Regions from separate parts of the Gracilibacillus sp. HCP3S3_G5_2 genome, predicted to be linked through region 3. Evidence: riboswitches for the same ligand, from Rfam matches in the RefSeq annotation. Region 3 holds a riboswitch; each other region holds the start of a gene.
What was found. A riboswitch is a leader RNA that binds a small molecule or an ion and turns the genes downstream of it on or off. The one in region 3 is predicted to bind S-adenosylmethionine.
Positions count from the first base shown of each region.

Region 1: linked by a shared signal. The riboswitch ahead of ACTNEP_RS08000 (phosphoadenylyl-sulfate reductase) and the one ahead of ACTNEP_RS04655 (PLP-dependent aspartate aminotransferase family protein) in region 3 are both predicted to bind S-adenosylmethionine.
Region 2: linked by a shared signal. The riboswitch ahead of ACTNEP_RS19660 (anion permease) and the one ahead of ACTNEP_RS04655 (PLP-dependent aspartate aminotransferase family protein) in region 3 are both predicted to bind S-adenosylmethionine.

Region 1 is NZ_JBQHXU010000004.1:190,613-196,287, forward strand. Features, by position in the region: partial or broken gene ACTNEP_RS07985 (MFS transporter) at 1-394, shown strand, start outside; gene gdhA (NADP-specific glutamate dehydrogenase) at 656-2,017, shown strand; gene ACTNEP_RS07995 (aldo/keto reductase family protein) at 2,440-3,384, shown strand; SAM riboswitch class I at 3,491-3,604, shown strand; gene ACTNEP_RS08000 (phosphoadenylyl-sulfate reductase) at 3,676-4,404, shown strand; gene ACTNEP_RS08005 (assimilatory sulfite reductase (NADPH) flavoprotein subunit) at 4,462-5,675, shown strand, end outside.
Region 2 is NZ_JBQHXU010000020.1:9,766-15,440, reverse strand. Features, by position in the region: gene ACTNEP_RS19670 (aminotransferase class V-fold PLP-dependent enzyme) at 1-392, opposite strand, end outside; gene ACTNEP_RS19665 (methionine biosynthesis PLP-dependent protein) at 394-1,479, opposite strand; SAM riboswitch class I at 1,684-1,787, opposite strand; SAM riboswitch class I at 1,953-2,053, shown strand; gene ACTNEP_RS19660 (anion permease) at 2,252-3,349, shown strand; gene cobA (uroporphyrinogen-III C-methyltransferase) at 3,309-4,058, shown strand; gene ACTNEP_RS19650 (hypothetical protein) at 4,082-4,348, opposite strand; gene ACTNEP_RS19645 (cell wall hydrolase) at 4,469-4,900, shown strand; gene ACTNEP_RS19640 (MDR family MFS transporter) at 5,014-5,675, opposite strand, start outside.
Region 3 is NZ_JBQHXU010000002.1:435,275-440,949, forward strand. Features, by position in the region: gene ACTNEP_RS04655 (PLP-dependent aspartate aminotransferase family protein) at 1-1,584, opposite strand, end outside; SAM riboswitch class I at 1,690-1,797, opposite strand; SAM riboswitch class I at 1,870-1,985, opposite strand; gene clpP (ATP-dependent Clp endopeptidase proteolytic subunit ClpP) at 2,200-2,796, opposite strand; tRNA gene ACTNEP_RS04665 (tRNA-Arg) at 3,130-3,202, shown strand; gene ACTNEP_RS04670 (GNAT family N-acetyltransferase) at 3,424-3,948, opposite strand; gene ACTNEP_RS04675 (SRPBCC family protein) at 4,493-4,936, opposite strand; gene ACTNEP_RS04680 (HPr family phosphocarrier protein) at 5,110-5,367, opposite strand; gene whiA (DNA-binding protein WhiA) at 5,509-5,675, opposite strand, start outside.

The DNA.
Region 1 (5,675 bases), on a different contig from region 3:
GCAATGCTTGGTCCAATCTTAGGAACGATAGCAGACTACAAGGGACTTAAAAAGAAATTCTTTATAAGCTTTATGGCAATGGGGATTTTTTTCGACTTTCGCTCTTATTTTCGTACCTGAAGGTCAATGGTTACTCCTCTTGATTTTCTTCACACTAGCTTCACTTGGTTCTACTGGTGCAAATGTTTTTTATGACGGTTTCCTCATATTTGGTAAGTTTGCATCAATTACAGGTCCACTGCTTTTAGGTGTTACGGCACAAATTACTGGCCGGTCAAATGCAGGTATTGTAAGTCTTATTGTGTTATTTGTCATTGGTATGATTGTTCTTTCTTTTGTTCCTTCCGACAAAATGTTTGAGACACCAGCAAAACCTATCTCAAATCAGCATTAATTATATCTCGCTTGAGCATTGTTTATGCCTATTTGGTATAATAAACTTTATGTTAACGAGATAATTTACAAATATTAGACAAAATTAATCTAGATGGAACAAAAATTGTTCTTCTATTCACCCCTGATAATCAACTTTATTTAAGTATTATCATCGCTCCCAACTCTACTTCACTTAACTTCTTTACACATAGTCAGTGAAGAGAGTGGGGACCGTTGTTTACCATGATAAAATAAACAGTAAGGAGAGAACAAAAAGGATATGACAAATGCTAACCAAGTTGCGCAAAATTATGTGAATGATGTATTCGAAACAGTCAAAAAACGTAACCCAAATGAAACGGAATTCCAACAAGCAGTAAAAGAAATATTCGATTCCTTAATTCCGGTATTCGAAAAACAACCCGTCTATATGGAACACAATATTCTCGAAAGAATAGTAGAGCCTGAAAGAATTGTATCTTTTCGCGTACCATGGGTCGACGACGAAGGAAAGGTACAAGTTAACCGTGGTTTCCGTGTACAGTTCAATAGTGCAATTGGCCCTTATAAAGGAGGGCTTCGTTTCCATCCATCGGTAAACGCTAGTATTATTAAATTCCTAGGCTTTGAACAAATTTTCAAAAACTCCTTAACTGGTCAACCAATTGGTGGCGGCAAAGGTGGTTCTGACTTTGATCCGAAGGGTAAATCAGATGGAGAAATTATGCGTTTTTGCCAAAGCTTCATGAGTGAATTGTCAAAACATATTGGACCTGACATAGATGTTCCAGCAGGAGATATCGGTGTAGGTGCACGTGAAGTTGGTTATTTATTCGGTCAGTACAAGAAAATGCGTGGTGGTTATGAAGCTGGTGTGTTAACTGGTAAAGGGATTAACTACGGCGGAAGTCTAGCACGTACGGAAGCAACTGGATATGGTACGGTTTACTTTGTACAGGAAATGTTAAAAGATAAAGGGGATAGCTTCAAAGGTAAAACAGTGGTTGTCTCTGGTTCTGGTAATGTTTCTACATATGCTATTGAAAAAGCAACAGAGCTTGGTGCCAAAGTTGTGGCGTGTAGCGATTCAAGTGGATATGTGTATGACAAGAACGGGATTAATCTAGAGACAGTGAAACGTCTAAAAGAAGTAGAAAGAAAACGTATTAAAGAATACGTAAACGAACATCCTGAAGCAGAGTACACTGCTGGCTTTGAAGGTATTTGGAACATTCCTTGTGACATCGCTCTTCCTTGCGCAACACAAAATGAATTAAATGAAAATGCTGCAAAAACACTTGTATCAAATGGCGTAAAAGCAGTAGGTGAAGGTGCTAACATGCCTTCAACACTAGAGGCTATAGATGTTTTCTTAGAGAATAATGTATTGTTTGGCCCTGCAAAAGCAGCAAATGCTGGGGGTGTAGCCGTATCTGCGTTAGAAATGGCTCAAAATAGTGCTCGTCTTTCTTGGAAATTTGAAGAAGTGGATGAAAAGCTACAGGATATTATGGCAAATATCTATAAAAACAGTATAGAAGCAGCAGAGGAGTATGGACAACCAGGTAACCTTGTTGTTGGTGCAAACATTGCTGGCTTTATCAAAGTAGCGGATGCCATGGTAGCACAAGGTGTTATCTAAACATCTTTGGTTCATTAAATTTTAAAAGTTAGCCAAGCTATTTTGTTATACAGCTTGTTAGGCAATAGTTCAGTAAAGTACTGAGCTGTTGCCTTTTTTGCTTTCATGTATTTGTTATTATCCTATTTTATACATGTTGGTCAAAGCCTGGAGCGCATCCCCCCTTCCCTGGTTCCTATATTACTTGTATAGCTTAAGGGTAGGACACATGTCAAAAGCGTTCGAACAAGCAACTAAATTCTCCTTCCATTGGGTTCATTCACCCTACAATAATAACACTATGCTTACGTATTTTGCTCCAAGCTAGACCACTACCTTCTTTTCTTCGTGATCTCCATAACAAACACCAAACAAATTATTCGCTTCTCCTCTCTCCATTTATTATAATGATGAAAACGCTTAATAACAGGAGGTTGTAAAACATGGAATATCGTCATTTAGGAAAAACAGGTCTGAAAGTAAGCGAAATTAGTTTAGGTAGCTGGCTTACATATGGTGGCTATGTCGAGGAAAAGAATGCAGAAGCTTCCATTGATAAAGCCTATGATCTCGGGATTAATTTTTTTGATACAGCCAATGTCTATATGCGTGGCGAAGCAGAAAAAATTGTTGGAAAAGCATTAAGAAAATATCCCCGCAGCTCCTATGTCCTTGCTACAAAGGTATTTGGAAAAATGGGAGATGGACCAAATGATCAAGGTCTTTCACGTAAACATATTATGGAGCAATGCGACGCCAGCCTACAGCGGTTAGGCCTCGATTATGTCGATATTTACTACTGCCACCGTTACCACCCTGATACACCATTAGAAGAAACATTACGTGCATTAGATGATCTTGTTCGCCAAGGGAAAGTATTATACATCGGAGTCAGCGAATGGACTGCCGAACAAATGACAGAAGCTATTCACCTTGCTGACCAAAAGCTGTTAGATCGCATTGTTGTCAATCAGCCAAACTATAGCATGCTTCATCGGTATATCGAGAAAGAAGTCATCCCTGTAAGTAAAAAGCATGGAATTGGCCAAGTGGTTTTCTCTCCCCTTGCTCAAGGTGTTCTAACAGGAAAATATAAAAAAGGAGAGGCTATTCCAAAAGATAGTCGAGCTGCTCAAGATAATTTAGATCTATCACGAGTATTAACAGAGAAAAACTTGGAAAAGGTCGAGGCATTGCAGGAAATCGCAGCTACCGAAAACCTTTCATTAGCACAATTAGCGATTGCCTGGATTTTACGCCAAGATAATGTATCAAGTGCCCTTATCGGTGCAAGTAAACCTGCTCAGATTGAAGAAAACGCAAAAGCAGCTGGTGTAAAACTTTCTCCAGATACAATTGAACAGATAGAAAATATATTACAACGGTAATCAATAAAAACCTAGTAACTTGGTATTATTTTTTACAGTTTTTTCAAAAAGACATTGACTTTTCCATTATTTGTGTATACTATGGTAGTAACGAACATAAATGGAATTCTTATCCAGAGAGGTGGAGGGGCAGGCCCTGTGAATCCTCGGCAACAGGTTCGCTAGCGTAACACTGTGCCAAATCCTGCGGAACAGCATATGCTGAACCGAAAGATAAGAAGGGAGAAATACACATTGCTTACCTTCTTATCTTTTGATAAGAAGGTTTTTTTAATGAGGAGGAAGCTATACATGCTGACTTATGAAAATTATTATGAAAGTCCATTAAACGGAGAGACACCTGACCCTCAAGATCCGACAAAAGGAGCACAGAAAATTTTAGAATGGGCATATCAAACGTATGGAAAGTCTTTGGTCTATGCTTGTAGTTTTGGAGCGGAAAGCATGGTTTTAATTGACATGATCGCTAAGGTGAAACCAGATGCTAGTTTAGTATTTTTAGACACTGGCCTACATTTTCAAGAAACCTATGACCTGATTGAGAAAGTCAAACAACGATATCCTTTATTAGATATCGAAATGAAGAAACCTTCCCTCACGGTAGACGAACAACGAGAGCAATATGGTTCAGCATTATGGAGCCGAAATCCAGACCAATGCTGTTATATCAGAAAAGTAAAGCCTTTAGAAGAAGCACTTAGCGGAGCTACCGCATGGATTTCGGGGTTAAGAAGAGCACAATCACCCACAAGAGCAAACACAGATTTCCTTAACAAGGATGAGCGTTTCCACTCCATTAAGGTATGTCCCTTAATTTATTGGACTTGGGAGGATGTTTGGGAATATATCGAAAAGCATCAATTACCATACAACAAGCTGCATGACCAAAACTACCCAAGTATCGGCTGTATCCCGTGTACATCACCAGTTACAGATGCTAACGATGAGCGTTCAGGGAGATGGGCTAACTTTCAAAAAACGGAATGTGGTTTACATGCTACTCCACCATCATCAAAGTAACTATTTTTTTATCACCAAATGCAAGTAAGTCTATCGGATTAATTAAAAGAGGTGAAAATGTTGACATTACAAGTGGTAAACAGTCCGTTTGATGAAAAACAGACGGAAATATTGAATCAGATTCTACCAACACTGACAGATGCACAAAAAAATTGGCTCGCTGGATATTTAGCCGCTTCCCAATCATCACAAACCGTGACAACGGCTGAACAGCCAGCACCTGCTCAAGTGGAAACCCGTACCGTCACCATTTTATACGGATCAGAAACAGGTAATAGTCAAGCACTAGCAGAACAGCTAGCTAACCAGCTAAAAGATATCCAGAGGGATGTTACAGTTTCTAGCATGGATGACTTTAAGCCAAAGAAACTAAAAGAGGTAGAAGATTTACTCATTATCACAGCAACACACGGTGAAGGAGATCCTCCTGATAATGCGATTCAATTCCATGAATATTTGCACAGCCGTAAGGCACCAAAGCTTGAAAAGGTAAACTTTTCCGTTTTGTCACTTGGCGATGAGTCCTATGAGTATTTCTGTCAAACAGGCAAGGAATTTGATAAACGATTAGAAGAATTAGGCGCTACCAGAATACATCCTCGGGTTGACTGTGATGTCGATTATGATGAACCCGCTGAAGAATGGATCTCAGATGTACTGACTGTGCTAAAAAAAGATGCCGGAAATTCGGTGAATACAGCTGCAACCAGTCCCACACCAGCTGAACAGCCAATTTATTCTAAGAACAATCCTTATACTGCTGAAGTATTAGACAATATCGTTCTTAGCGGCAAAGGATCCAACAAAGAAACTCGACATATCGAAATTTCTTTGGAAGGTTCTCATCTCAGTTATGAACCAGGAGATTGCTTAGCAATTTTTCCAAAGAATGACCCTGTTTTAGTCAGGGCAGTTATTGACGAACTGAAATGGAATGCTGAACAGACAATACCGATTAATAAACAAGGAGAAATTCGTTCGGTGCAAGAAGCCCTCACCTCGATTTTTGAGATTACGAGAATTACGAAAGGCATGTTAGAAAAAGCAAGCAATTATTTCGATAACGAAAAACTACATGAATTAGTTAAGGATGCAGAAAAAAGCAAAGCTTATATGGATGGACGTGATTTATTAGATTTAATTATCGACTTCCCACCAAAGCAACTAGATCCAACATCTATTATGCATTTTTTAAGAAAAATTCCTGCTAGACAATATTCTATTTCCAGCAGTTATCAAGCAAATCCTGATGAAGTTCATCTGACAGTGGC
Region 2 (5,675 bases), on a different contig from region 3:
TCTTCAGGATTTGTCATATCCACAAACGTATGTCCAATCGAGAATTGCGTTAATAATTGGGTAACGAATCGAAACGTACCACCATAGACATCCTTCGAAATGATAATATGATCTCCTGCCTCTAACAGCATAAAAGCAGAGGATATTGCTGCCATCCCTGATGAGAATGCAAATCCATCTGTTCCGTTTTCTAATTTGGCGATAATAGTTTCTAATTGATCACGTGTCGGATTACCTGACCGACTATAATCATAATCACCCAATTTATTAAAGTGTTGTTGGTGATAAGTAGAGGATACGTAAATGGGTGGATTCACAGCTCCGGTATGTTTTTCATGAAAGCCTTGTTGATTGCCACCATGTGAAAGTGTTGTTTCTTTTGACTGTTTCATTTTATTCTCCCCCTAATGCTTGTGTTATGTCGCGTTTTAAATCATCTACATTCTCAATTCCAACAGAAAAACGTAGCAATGTATCACTAATTCCACGTTTGTTCCGCTCTTCCTCCGGAATATCAGCATGCGTTTGTGTAGTTGGATAAGTGATAAAACTCTCTACTCCTCCAAGACTTTCGGCAAACGAAATTACTTGCAACTGTTCCAAAAAGGGAGAAATTAAAGTATTATTTACTACACGAAAACTGATCATCGCACCTTTTCCAGGATAAAGAACTTCGTCTACCTGTGGTAATTCTTTTAAAAAAACGGCTAACTGTTGAGCATTTTGCTGCTGTTGTGCTAAACGAAGTGACAATGTTTTCATACCTCTTATTAAGAGCATCGAATCCATGGGTGATAATACAGCCCCTATGGCATTATGAAGATAGGTTAATTGATCACCTAAGTTTGCATCTTTTACAATGACAAGGCCTGCCAGTACATCATTATGTCCTCCTAGATATTTGGTAGCAGAATGAATGACAATATCTGCACCTTGTGTTAAAGGCTGCTGTAAATATGGTGTGTAAAAAGTATTGTCCACGATTAGCAGCAGCTGATGTTTTTTGGCAAGTGTGGCTAAATTCTCAATATTTATTTCCATTAATAGTGGATTAGTTGGAGTTTCGATGAAAATAGCCTTTGTATTTTCGTTTATATGTTGTTCCATTTCTTTTGGATTGGCATATACTGGTTTAATGTTATAAGACGCTTGAAAATGCTGAAATAATCGATAGCTTCCTCCATAAATGTCTTCGGATACGATAATTTCGTCGCCTTGTTTGAATAAGGAGAAAACTAACTGAATGGCAGCCATCCCTGATGAGCATGCAAATCCTTTTACACCTCTTTCTAAAGTTGCAATTGCCTCTTCGACAATTTCACGCGTCGGATTTGCAGTTCGAGTATAATCGTAACCAGTTGATTGTCCGAGTGAAGTGTGTTGGTACGCTGTTGAGAAATAAATGGGTGCTTCTACTGCACCAGTACGCTGATCTTTACGGTTTCCTATTTGTGCAAGGATCGTTTCAATATTTTTCATTTAGCAACATCCTTTCGTAAAAAGCATAGAGTGCCTCAGTTGAAACATAGTAAGGTATAAGGCTACCATTTTATCAATTTGCAAAGCTAAATAGGGAAGCCATCTAGTTTCGGCACTCAGAGCTCGGAGATTTCTGTTTATCTTTTTTTCTAATGAAAAAGAGGCCTTCGATAAGTAGAAGACCCCTTTGATTAAGGTTGCATTCTCTTATCTTCGGTAATGTACCTTCTGGATTTAGCACCATACAATGCATATTGCTGGTTGCTGAGGTGTCATCGGGCCAGTCCCTAAACCTCTCTTGATAAGATATTTAATTTATATGGAAATTTAATACAATCATCATATAATAAAAAGGAAATAATTACAAGGTTAAATGTTAAAAAATAATTATTTGGAATCTATTGACAATTATGCAGGAATGACTTATATTATGTACAACATTAAAATTTGGAAAAAAATGAAAATATAATATTGTCTTATCAAGAGAGAAGGAGGGACCTGGCCCTGTGAATTCTCAGCAACAGGCTGAAAAGTACTGTGCTACATCCAGCAGGTTTTTCTTGGCAGATAAGAGGCAAACTCCTACTTCATCGTCAAGTAGGAGTTTTCTGTGTTTATATAAATAAGAAATACTGGCCAGGAATATGTAACTTCGAGTGCAGTCGCAAACTTCCATGCGAGTGTCTGCATTTTTATTACATTAATCCGAGTTTTCCTATTGGTATATAAGTAATGGAGTGATAGGATTATAGAGGAGAAAGTTGGGATCTGAATGTTAGTTATCGTTGCTATTTTAGCTGCTTGTCTCTTTGCATTTAACATTGGTGCAAGTGGATCAGCAGCTAGCATGAGTATTACGTATGGTACTAAAGTAATCAGGCGACGTAAGTATGCCTTGATTATTGCTGGATTAGGTGCACTTACTGGTGCAGTCCTTGGTGGACAACATGTTACCAATACTTTAGGGAAAGGTATTATCGCTGAGGAAATCTTTGACATTAAGGTTGCCTGTATTATTTTATTAGTTTCGGGTGTTACATTATTAGTCACTAACTATATCGGAATTCCTTTGTCTACTAGTGAAGTCACCGTGGGCGCAATAATTGGAGTAGGATTAAGTTATCAACAATTACATGTCCATAATATATTGATAATAGTCTCTTTTTGGCTCATTGTACCTATTGCAGCCTTTATGATTACCCTAATATTTGAAAAAGCACGCAAAGCACTTTTACGAAAGGTTAGCTATCGACCTCCTTTAAAACTGTTAACATTATTATTATTATTAACTGGTATACTTGAAGCTATAGCAGCTGGTATGAACAACGTCGCAAATGCTTTAGGTCCATTAGTTGGTGCAGATATCCTTTCGATGGAATGGGGATTACCATTAATGGCTCTAGTGGTAGCTGCCGGTAGTATTTTCTTTGGTGGGCGTGTGTTAGAAACGAATGCAAAAAAAATTACATCACTTTCTTTAGGTAATGGTATTGTGATTTCTGGTGCTACTGGGGGATTGGTGCTAGGGGCTTCGTTATTAGGAATACCGATACCAATGACACAAGTTACAACGTCAGCGATAGTCGGGATTAATGCAAGCAACCAGTTAAAAAATGTCTGGAAACAAAAAATAATACACCAAATAGCGAAAGTATGGGTTACATCACCTATTGTATCATTAGTTATTGCATTTGCACTGACAGAGGTAATGGTAAAACAAAAATATGATCAAGTTGTATTATTAACATTAACTATTTTAGCCACTTATATATTAGTGGGATTACGAGAAAAACCAGCAAAAGCGATTACAGAAAAAGGATGGGATCAACATGGGGAAAGTGTATTTAGTGGGAGCAGGACCAGGAGATGAAGAATTAATAACAGTGAAAGGACTACGGGCAATACAAGAAGCAGATGTCATCCTGTACGACAGATTAGTGAATCCATCTTTACTGGATAATGTCAAAGAAGGAGCTGAATTGATCTTCTGTGGCAAACAACCTCGAAAGCATGGAGTGATTCAAGAGAAGATTAATGATCAACTTGTATATTATGCACAAGAAGGGAAGGTTGTAACACGATTAAAGGGTGGAGATCCATTTATTTTCGGTAGAGGTGGGGAAGAAGCGCTGCATCTTGAACAGAACAAGATAGCGTACGAAGTGGTACCAGGCATCACCTCTGGAATAAGTGCTGCCGCCTATGCAGGGATCCCGCTTACGCACCGTCATGTGAGTGGATCGGTAAGTTTCATTAATGGATCTAATCCAGAAACTAAAACTGATGAACAATGGCGTCATATTGCCAACGGAGCGGATACGTTATGTTTTTATATGGGAATCAAGAAGTTTCCGGTTATTTGCGAAAAGTTAAGGAAGGCGGGATTAAGTGAAACAACTCCAGTATCTATCATCCATTGGGGCACACTCCCACACCAAAAAACAATTGTTGCTGACTTAGAAACAATTACAGATAGGTTACATGAAATCAGCAATCCTTCTTTAATCGTCATTGGAGAAGTTGTTCGTCTTCAGAAGCAGATTAATTGGTATAAGGAGTCAACTGAAGCTTTGACCTAAAGAAAAAATGACTAGTTATAAAACTAGTCATTTTTAATGGCCTTCATTAATTGTACTTGATCTTTTTCCCAGTCCCATTGAGGATTGATCCAGTTTATAAATTGTTGAAGTTGTTTATCTGATAAATCCTTTTTACCATTAGAATTGTTAAGATAGGATTTCAGTTCCCATTCTCCACCTTTTTTGTTTTCAGGGGTTCTCCACTTGACAGTAAAAATATAGTCATTATCATTAATATCAGCATGAATTAATAAGATATCGTTGTGTAGAATAAAGTTACGAAGTTTCATATCAAAAGCACCTCCTTAATAATTATATCATATTATGAAAGGGTTTTCATATCGTGATTATCTTTGGACATTCATCTTTTTTTTATCGTTGAATATAAAGAGAATAAAGGAGGTATTAGTATGGCTGTAATAAAAGCAAATGATGCAGATGTTAGACTATTAGCTCGACTGATGAGAGCTGAAGCAGAAGGTGATGGACAGCTTGGTATGTTAATGGTTGGTAATGTAGGGGTTAACCGAGTGAGAGCACGTTGTTTAGATTTTAAAGATATTAATTCAATTAATCGAATGGTTTTTCAAAGTCCCGGAGGATTTGAAGCAACTCAAAAGGGATATTTTTATCAAAGAGCAAGGGAACAAGAAATACGATTAGCAAGAAGAGCAATCAATGGAGAACGTACTCATCCCGCTAGCAATGCATTATGGTTCTTTATGCCAGCAGGGAATTGTCCAGCACAATGGTTTGGTCAATGGAATGCAGGACGTTATCAAAGCCATTGCTTTTACAATCCATTAGAATCAGAATGTCCGGGTGTATTTCAGACTTTTTAATATGCAAGCTAAGTGACACATTTCATTCCCCATGACAGCGTACTAACATAAAGGCATCTAAGTGACCAGCTAAAGAGCAAGAACATTCTCGTTGCCTTTAGTAAATTCCATTTCTACTTTGTTTTATCAAGCGTTACTTTTGGAAAAAAACATAAAATAACAAATGTTAAGGTTCCAATCACAAATAATCCAGTATAAACAGTATGCAAGGCATAGGTTAGGCCATCCTGCATTGATGCTAATGTTTCAGGAGCAATTGATTCGCGCATTCCTTCATCCAGTAACATGTCTGTACTAGTTGGTTCTAAATCTTCTCCTTTTTGCTGGTAGTAATGATTTAATTGCATATTTAATATGCCACCAAGAAGTGCTGCACCCACTGCACTTCCAATAATCCGCATAAACATATTAAGTGATGTTGCGACTCCCCGTTCACGCCAGGAGACAGTATTTTGGATCGAAACAATAAAAGTTGTTGAGGAAAGCCCCATCCCGATCCCCACTACGAATGAGCTGATTCCGGCATAGACTGGTCCCTTATCTGCATCTAATAGAAAGAATAAAAAAGTACCTAGTAATAATGCAAACCCTCCTGCAAAAGCTGTTGAACGAAATCCTATCCTTAAGACAAGATGTCCTGCAAGGGTGGCAGAAATTGGCCAGCCAATAGATAGAGTACTCAAAGTAAACCCTGCAACAATAGCGGATTCTCCCATAACTCCTTGGACATAGGTAGGCAAAAAGCTTGAAAGCCCAAGCGTGATCATCCCAGAAA
Region 3 (5,675 bases):
GACAATATCGATATCGACCGGAACACTTTTTAAGTCTGGATATGCTTTTTCTCCTAAAATTTCCGTTTCTCGCGGATTAACCGGTATGATTTTATAGCCAAGTCGCTGCATTTTTCTTGCTAGGCGGTAACTAGGTCTCGCTTCTTTTCCACTTAGCCCAACAATGGCTAGAGTCTTTTGTCGTGTTACTTCTTCTCCGTTTTCCACGTATCGTTCATATGGTGAATTTAATGCCCATTTGATAATTCCTTCGTCATTTACAACAATTTGCTTCTCATTTTCTTCACCTATTCCAGTTGCCTTCACTAGCGCTTGGTCAAGGTCATTTTTAATATCCCTAACTGATTCGATGCCTACAGACAAGCGAACTAATTCTTCTGAAACACCAGTTTGTTCAAGTTCTTCTTTTGTCAGTTGCTGGTGTGTTGTAGATGCTGGGTGGATAATGAGTGATTTAGCATCTCCTACGTTCGCGACATGTGACCATAATGCAACATTGTTGATTAAGTCACGACCTGCATCACGTCCACCTTTAATGCCAAATACAATAATTGAACCATAGCCATTATTTAAGATACGCTTTGCTAACTCATGGGATGGATGACTTTCAAGACCAGGATATCTTACCCACTCTACCGCTTCATGTTCATTTAAGTGTTTTGCGAGTTCCAGTGCGTTTTGATTATGTCTTTCAACGCGAATATGCAAAGTCTCTAATCCCTGTAACAATTGAAATGCATTAAAAGGACTTAGTGCTGCCCCAAAGTCTCTCAATAATTGCACACGCACTTTGGTAATAAAGGCTAATGTTCCAAAATCTACTGCATAGCGAATACCGTTGTAACTTGGATCAGGCTCTGTGAACGCTGGATATTTTTCAGAATTCCAGTTAAAACGTCCACCATCAATAATGACACCACCAATGGATGTTCCATGGCCACCAATCCATTTCGTTGCAGAATGGACTACAATGTCTGCACCAAGTGTGATTGGTTTACATCCAAATGGAGTGGCAAAAGTATTATCAATTATTAACGGAATACCAGCATCATGTGCAATCTCTGATACCCTTTCCACATCTAATACCTGTAAACCAGGATTACCAATAATTTCACCGTAAACGGCTTTTGTTTTATCTGTAATCGCTGCTTTAAAGTTTTCAGGGTCTGTTGGATCAACGAATGTAACAGTAATTCCATAACGTGGAAGTGTTACATTGAACAAATTGTATGTTCCACCATATAAGTTGACGCCTGCAACAATTTCATCACCGGCACTTGCCAGATTTAAAATTGATAGCGTTATAGCAGACATACCTGAGGCTGTAGCAACAGCCGCAACCCCATCCTCTAAAAGAGCCATCCTTTTTTCAAAGACATCAACCGTTGGATTCCCAATTCTTGAATAAATATTGCCCGGCTCATCTAGAGCGAATAATCTTTCTGCATGCTCCGTATCGTGGAACACGTATGAGGTAGATTGATAGATAGGTACTGCCCGTGAACCTGTTGTCGGATCAGGCGCTTGCCCTCCATGTAGATGAATTGTTTCCGGATCGTAAGTTGAGCCTTTAAAATTTGTCATTATTTATTTCCTCCCCAATTAAAATTTCCATTTTAAGTACTATCTCTATTAAAAAAAGCCTTCTTCGATAAGAAGAAGGCTTTAACTGACATAACAGTAGTCTTCCCCTTATCTTTCAGGATAAATATCCTGCAGGAATTAGCACCTTTTAAGCTTTTGCTTAATGGTTGCTGGGTATCATCGGGCCAGTCCCTCCACCTCTCTGGATAAGAGTTTTAGTATTCAATTGTTCATAAAAAAGTCTCTCTACACCGAGATAGAGAGACTTGAATATGTATATTCGCTCTCTTATCTCTCTAAGTATATGTACTTAGTGGAATTGGCACCTGTATTAAATGATGATTCACTTAATGGTTGCCGAGGCTTCCTAGGGCCGATCCCTCCACCTCTCTAGATAAGAAATATATAATTCCGAGTTGTTTACTCGTTTTTATTAATGCTATGTAATACTGTAGCACGCGATAAACACGATGTCAAGATATTTTCTGAAAATTAATACAAATAAAAAGTGGAGACTTCTTCTAAGTACTAGCTTTGGATTACTGTTAACACTAAGCATTTAATATCAACTTTTCAACGAAAAAAAGTGGCGGTTAGTTCCGCCACTTTTTCTTTTTAATTTAAGTCTGATGGTTTCTTCTCCATTACTTTATCAATTAGACCGTATTCTTTTGCTTTTTCAGCAGACATGAAATTATCACGGTCTGTATCTTTTTCAATTACTTCTAATGGTTGACCAGTACGATCAGCTAGAATTTGGTTTAGCTTTTTACGCATTTCGATAATACGATTAGCATGGATTTGGATGTCTGACGCTTGCCCTTGTGTACCACCTAATGGTTGGTGAATCATTACTTCACTGTTTGGTAAGGCAAAACGTTTACCAGGTTCACCAGCTGCCAATAAGAACGCACCCATGGATGCGGCCATACCAATACAGATAGTTGATACACTTGGTTTTATGAACTGCATCGTATCATAAATCGCCATACCTGCAGTAATAGAGCCACCAGGTGAGTTAATGTATAATGAAATATCCTTATCTGGATCCTCTGCCGCTAAGAATAGCATCTGTGCTACAATACTGTTTGCAACATTATCATCGATTCCACTGCCAAGCATGATAATTCGATCTTTTAAAAGGCGTGAATAGATGTCGTAAGCACGTTCGCCTCGATTTGTTTGTTCAATTACTGTAGGGATTAAGTTCATGAAAAATTCCTCCTTTATAACACTTGCTTTTTCATTCATGAATTCTAACTATTTTTATCTTAACTGAATGGTCAAAAAAGGTCAAACGATTTGTTTTTCTAACCTCATCCTACCCTTAACTATAACGATTTAAACCTTACATCGCAAATATTCAAAGTTTGATTTATGTATTGAAATTATACGAGCGATTCGCTATAATTATTCTTGTCGCATTTTATCACTGTACAAATAATCCGAAGAAGCTAAGTGCAATAGCACTAATAGTTTGATAATCTTCGCTAATCCTCAGTGATTGAGAAGCTTTGTTACACATAGAAAGAAGTCTAACATTATGCGCCCGTAGCTCAGGGGATAGAGCAATGGTTTCCGGTACCATGTGTCGGGGGTTCGAATCCCTCCGGGCGCGCTTATATGATAGAAGAAAACACTGTCATACCAATCTCAAACAGGTTGCACATGTAAAATATGTGTAAAACGGTACGCTCTTCTATATAGTGTTACACATATGTTTCTAAAATGCTAAAGCACCTACTTCTTACGGTAGGTGCTTTTCTTTTTCCACATTAATTCGAAAGGACTTATGCGAACTATGCAACTATTGTATTTTTTTACAATAAAGTAATCCCCTTATTTTAAATCTGTAAATAGCATTCCATACACTATGCTATCTGTCCATTCACCTTTACTCCAAAAATCCTGAATGAAATGAGCTTCTTTTCTCATCCCTATACGCTCACATAATCTTTGTGATGCTTCATTTCTTGCATCAAGGTTAGCTTGAATGCGATGCACCTCAAACTCATCAAATAACTTCTTGACTAAACCACTCACGGCTTCTGTTGCATAACCCTTTCCTGCAACATTTTTAGAAAAACTATAACCAATTTCAACTGTATCTTTCATATCTGTATACCATACAGATAAATCACCAACTACGTTAGTATCGTTTACTACCGCTAAACTTAACATTCCTTCTTTTGTGAGTGTGCTATTTTCTAGCTTTTTATTAAACTCTTCCTGCATATTTTCAAGTGTCCACGTATCATGCAAGAGATATTTACATATATCATCATTATTGTAAATATTAAATACATCATGTAAGTCATTACTCAAAAACGGCCTAACTGTTAATCTTTCAGTGCGAAATTCCAAAAAGACTCCTCCTCTAAAGAAAATGATCTCTATAAAACGCTAACTATAGATTAATTGCAAAGGAACTGAAAATGTATCCATCCAATAAAATTGAATTTTTTAACCATGGTTGATAATCTGCACCACTCCCAGTTCCTCTACCTTCTTTAATTCACTAATCGACTTTAGATGTTCTTTTTCTTTTCGTCACAAAAATACCCTTTAGACAATCATATCCAAAGGGGTAAAGCTTCGCAACTTTTCTATAAACGTCGGGACTTCATTTTAAAACTACAGTTAGTCTATTTTTCATTTTGCTCAATTTTAATTTCAGTGACGAATTTTTGTTTTCCATATATATTATTTATATACTTAAGGAACGATAAACAAAAAATTCATCAGGATAATCGGAGGCTTATATGGCACTTGATCTAGCAACGTTCTTATTTGATGTGAAGAACATGGGCTATGTCCCAATCTCGTTATCTTCACTTATTTACACTTCCTCAATAATTATACTCTACAGTAAGAGCATCAATAAAAGTTATTTCTGTATACCTTCCTTTCAAGAATTCTCTAGAGCTCTTTCTTGATAAGGTGTACCTTTTCCAAACTCACAGTACTCCTTTAAACTTAGCAAAAACATTGCCCAATTGTAATTGCAAAACTTATAACATAACGTAATTTCCTGCCATTGAGCATGGCTGAAATCAATCGTTGTAGTGCCGTTAGACTCTGTTAAGGCAAATGTGATCTTCGTTCCGATCCATTCCGGTTCGGCATTCGATTCTATACATTCCCAGCTGACCCGCTTATCTGGAACAAGCTCGATGATCTTCACTTTGACGGTATCATTAGGACCAAAGCGAAACGCATTCTCTTTTCCAACGACCTCCTCCACTTCCAAATCATTTGTCCATACTTTTGACAAGCCTTCTTTTGTAGTTAATGCAACATATACTTGATGTGCTGATGTATTTATTTTTTGTAGTTGCTCTATATTTACCATGCGCTCCAACTCCTCTTCTATTGTTAGCTAAAACTACTATTCGGTTGGATTGTAGCATAGTTTAAATAGCATGGTTTATTATATATTGCTATTGAGGCAACACCTTTTATTTATTACTAATTCTTAGACCGTCAAAGATATAGGATAAACCATCCAGATGAGTAACGCCTACTTTACTCTTTTCCTTCAACAAATTTTACTAATTCGTTTAATGCTTCCGCATCATCACTGCCATCTGTAATAATGGTAATCGTATTCCCTTTTGACAAAGCAAGGCTCATTAATCCCATAATACTTTTGGCATTAATTCGTTTGTTATCTTTTTCGATAAATATCTCCGAAGTAAAACTGTTTGCCTTCTGTACAAACTGAGCTGCTGGTCTTGCTTGTAATCCTGGATCTACTCCAATAACCACTTCTTTCTCTAACATCCTAAACCCCTCCCATTTAGTAAGCGCTATCATTTTATTTTACTATCTAATAGCTCATCTTATTCTTATAATATCATAGAGGAGGAGAAATCCTCCTCTTGTTTATCACAGTGATAAAAGAAAAGCTCATCGAGGAAAGCCTCACATTTTCAGTGTTAATTCTTCTTTTCGTAATTGATCTGCGAATTGATCAATTTTCTTCAATCTATGGTTAATACCTGATTTACTAATTTTACCACCAGATACCATTTCGCCTAATTCTTTCAAAGAAACATCTTGATGTTCCATTCTCAACTTTGCGATCTCTT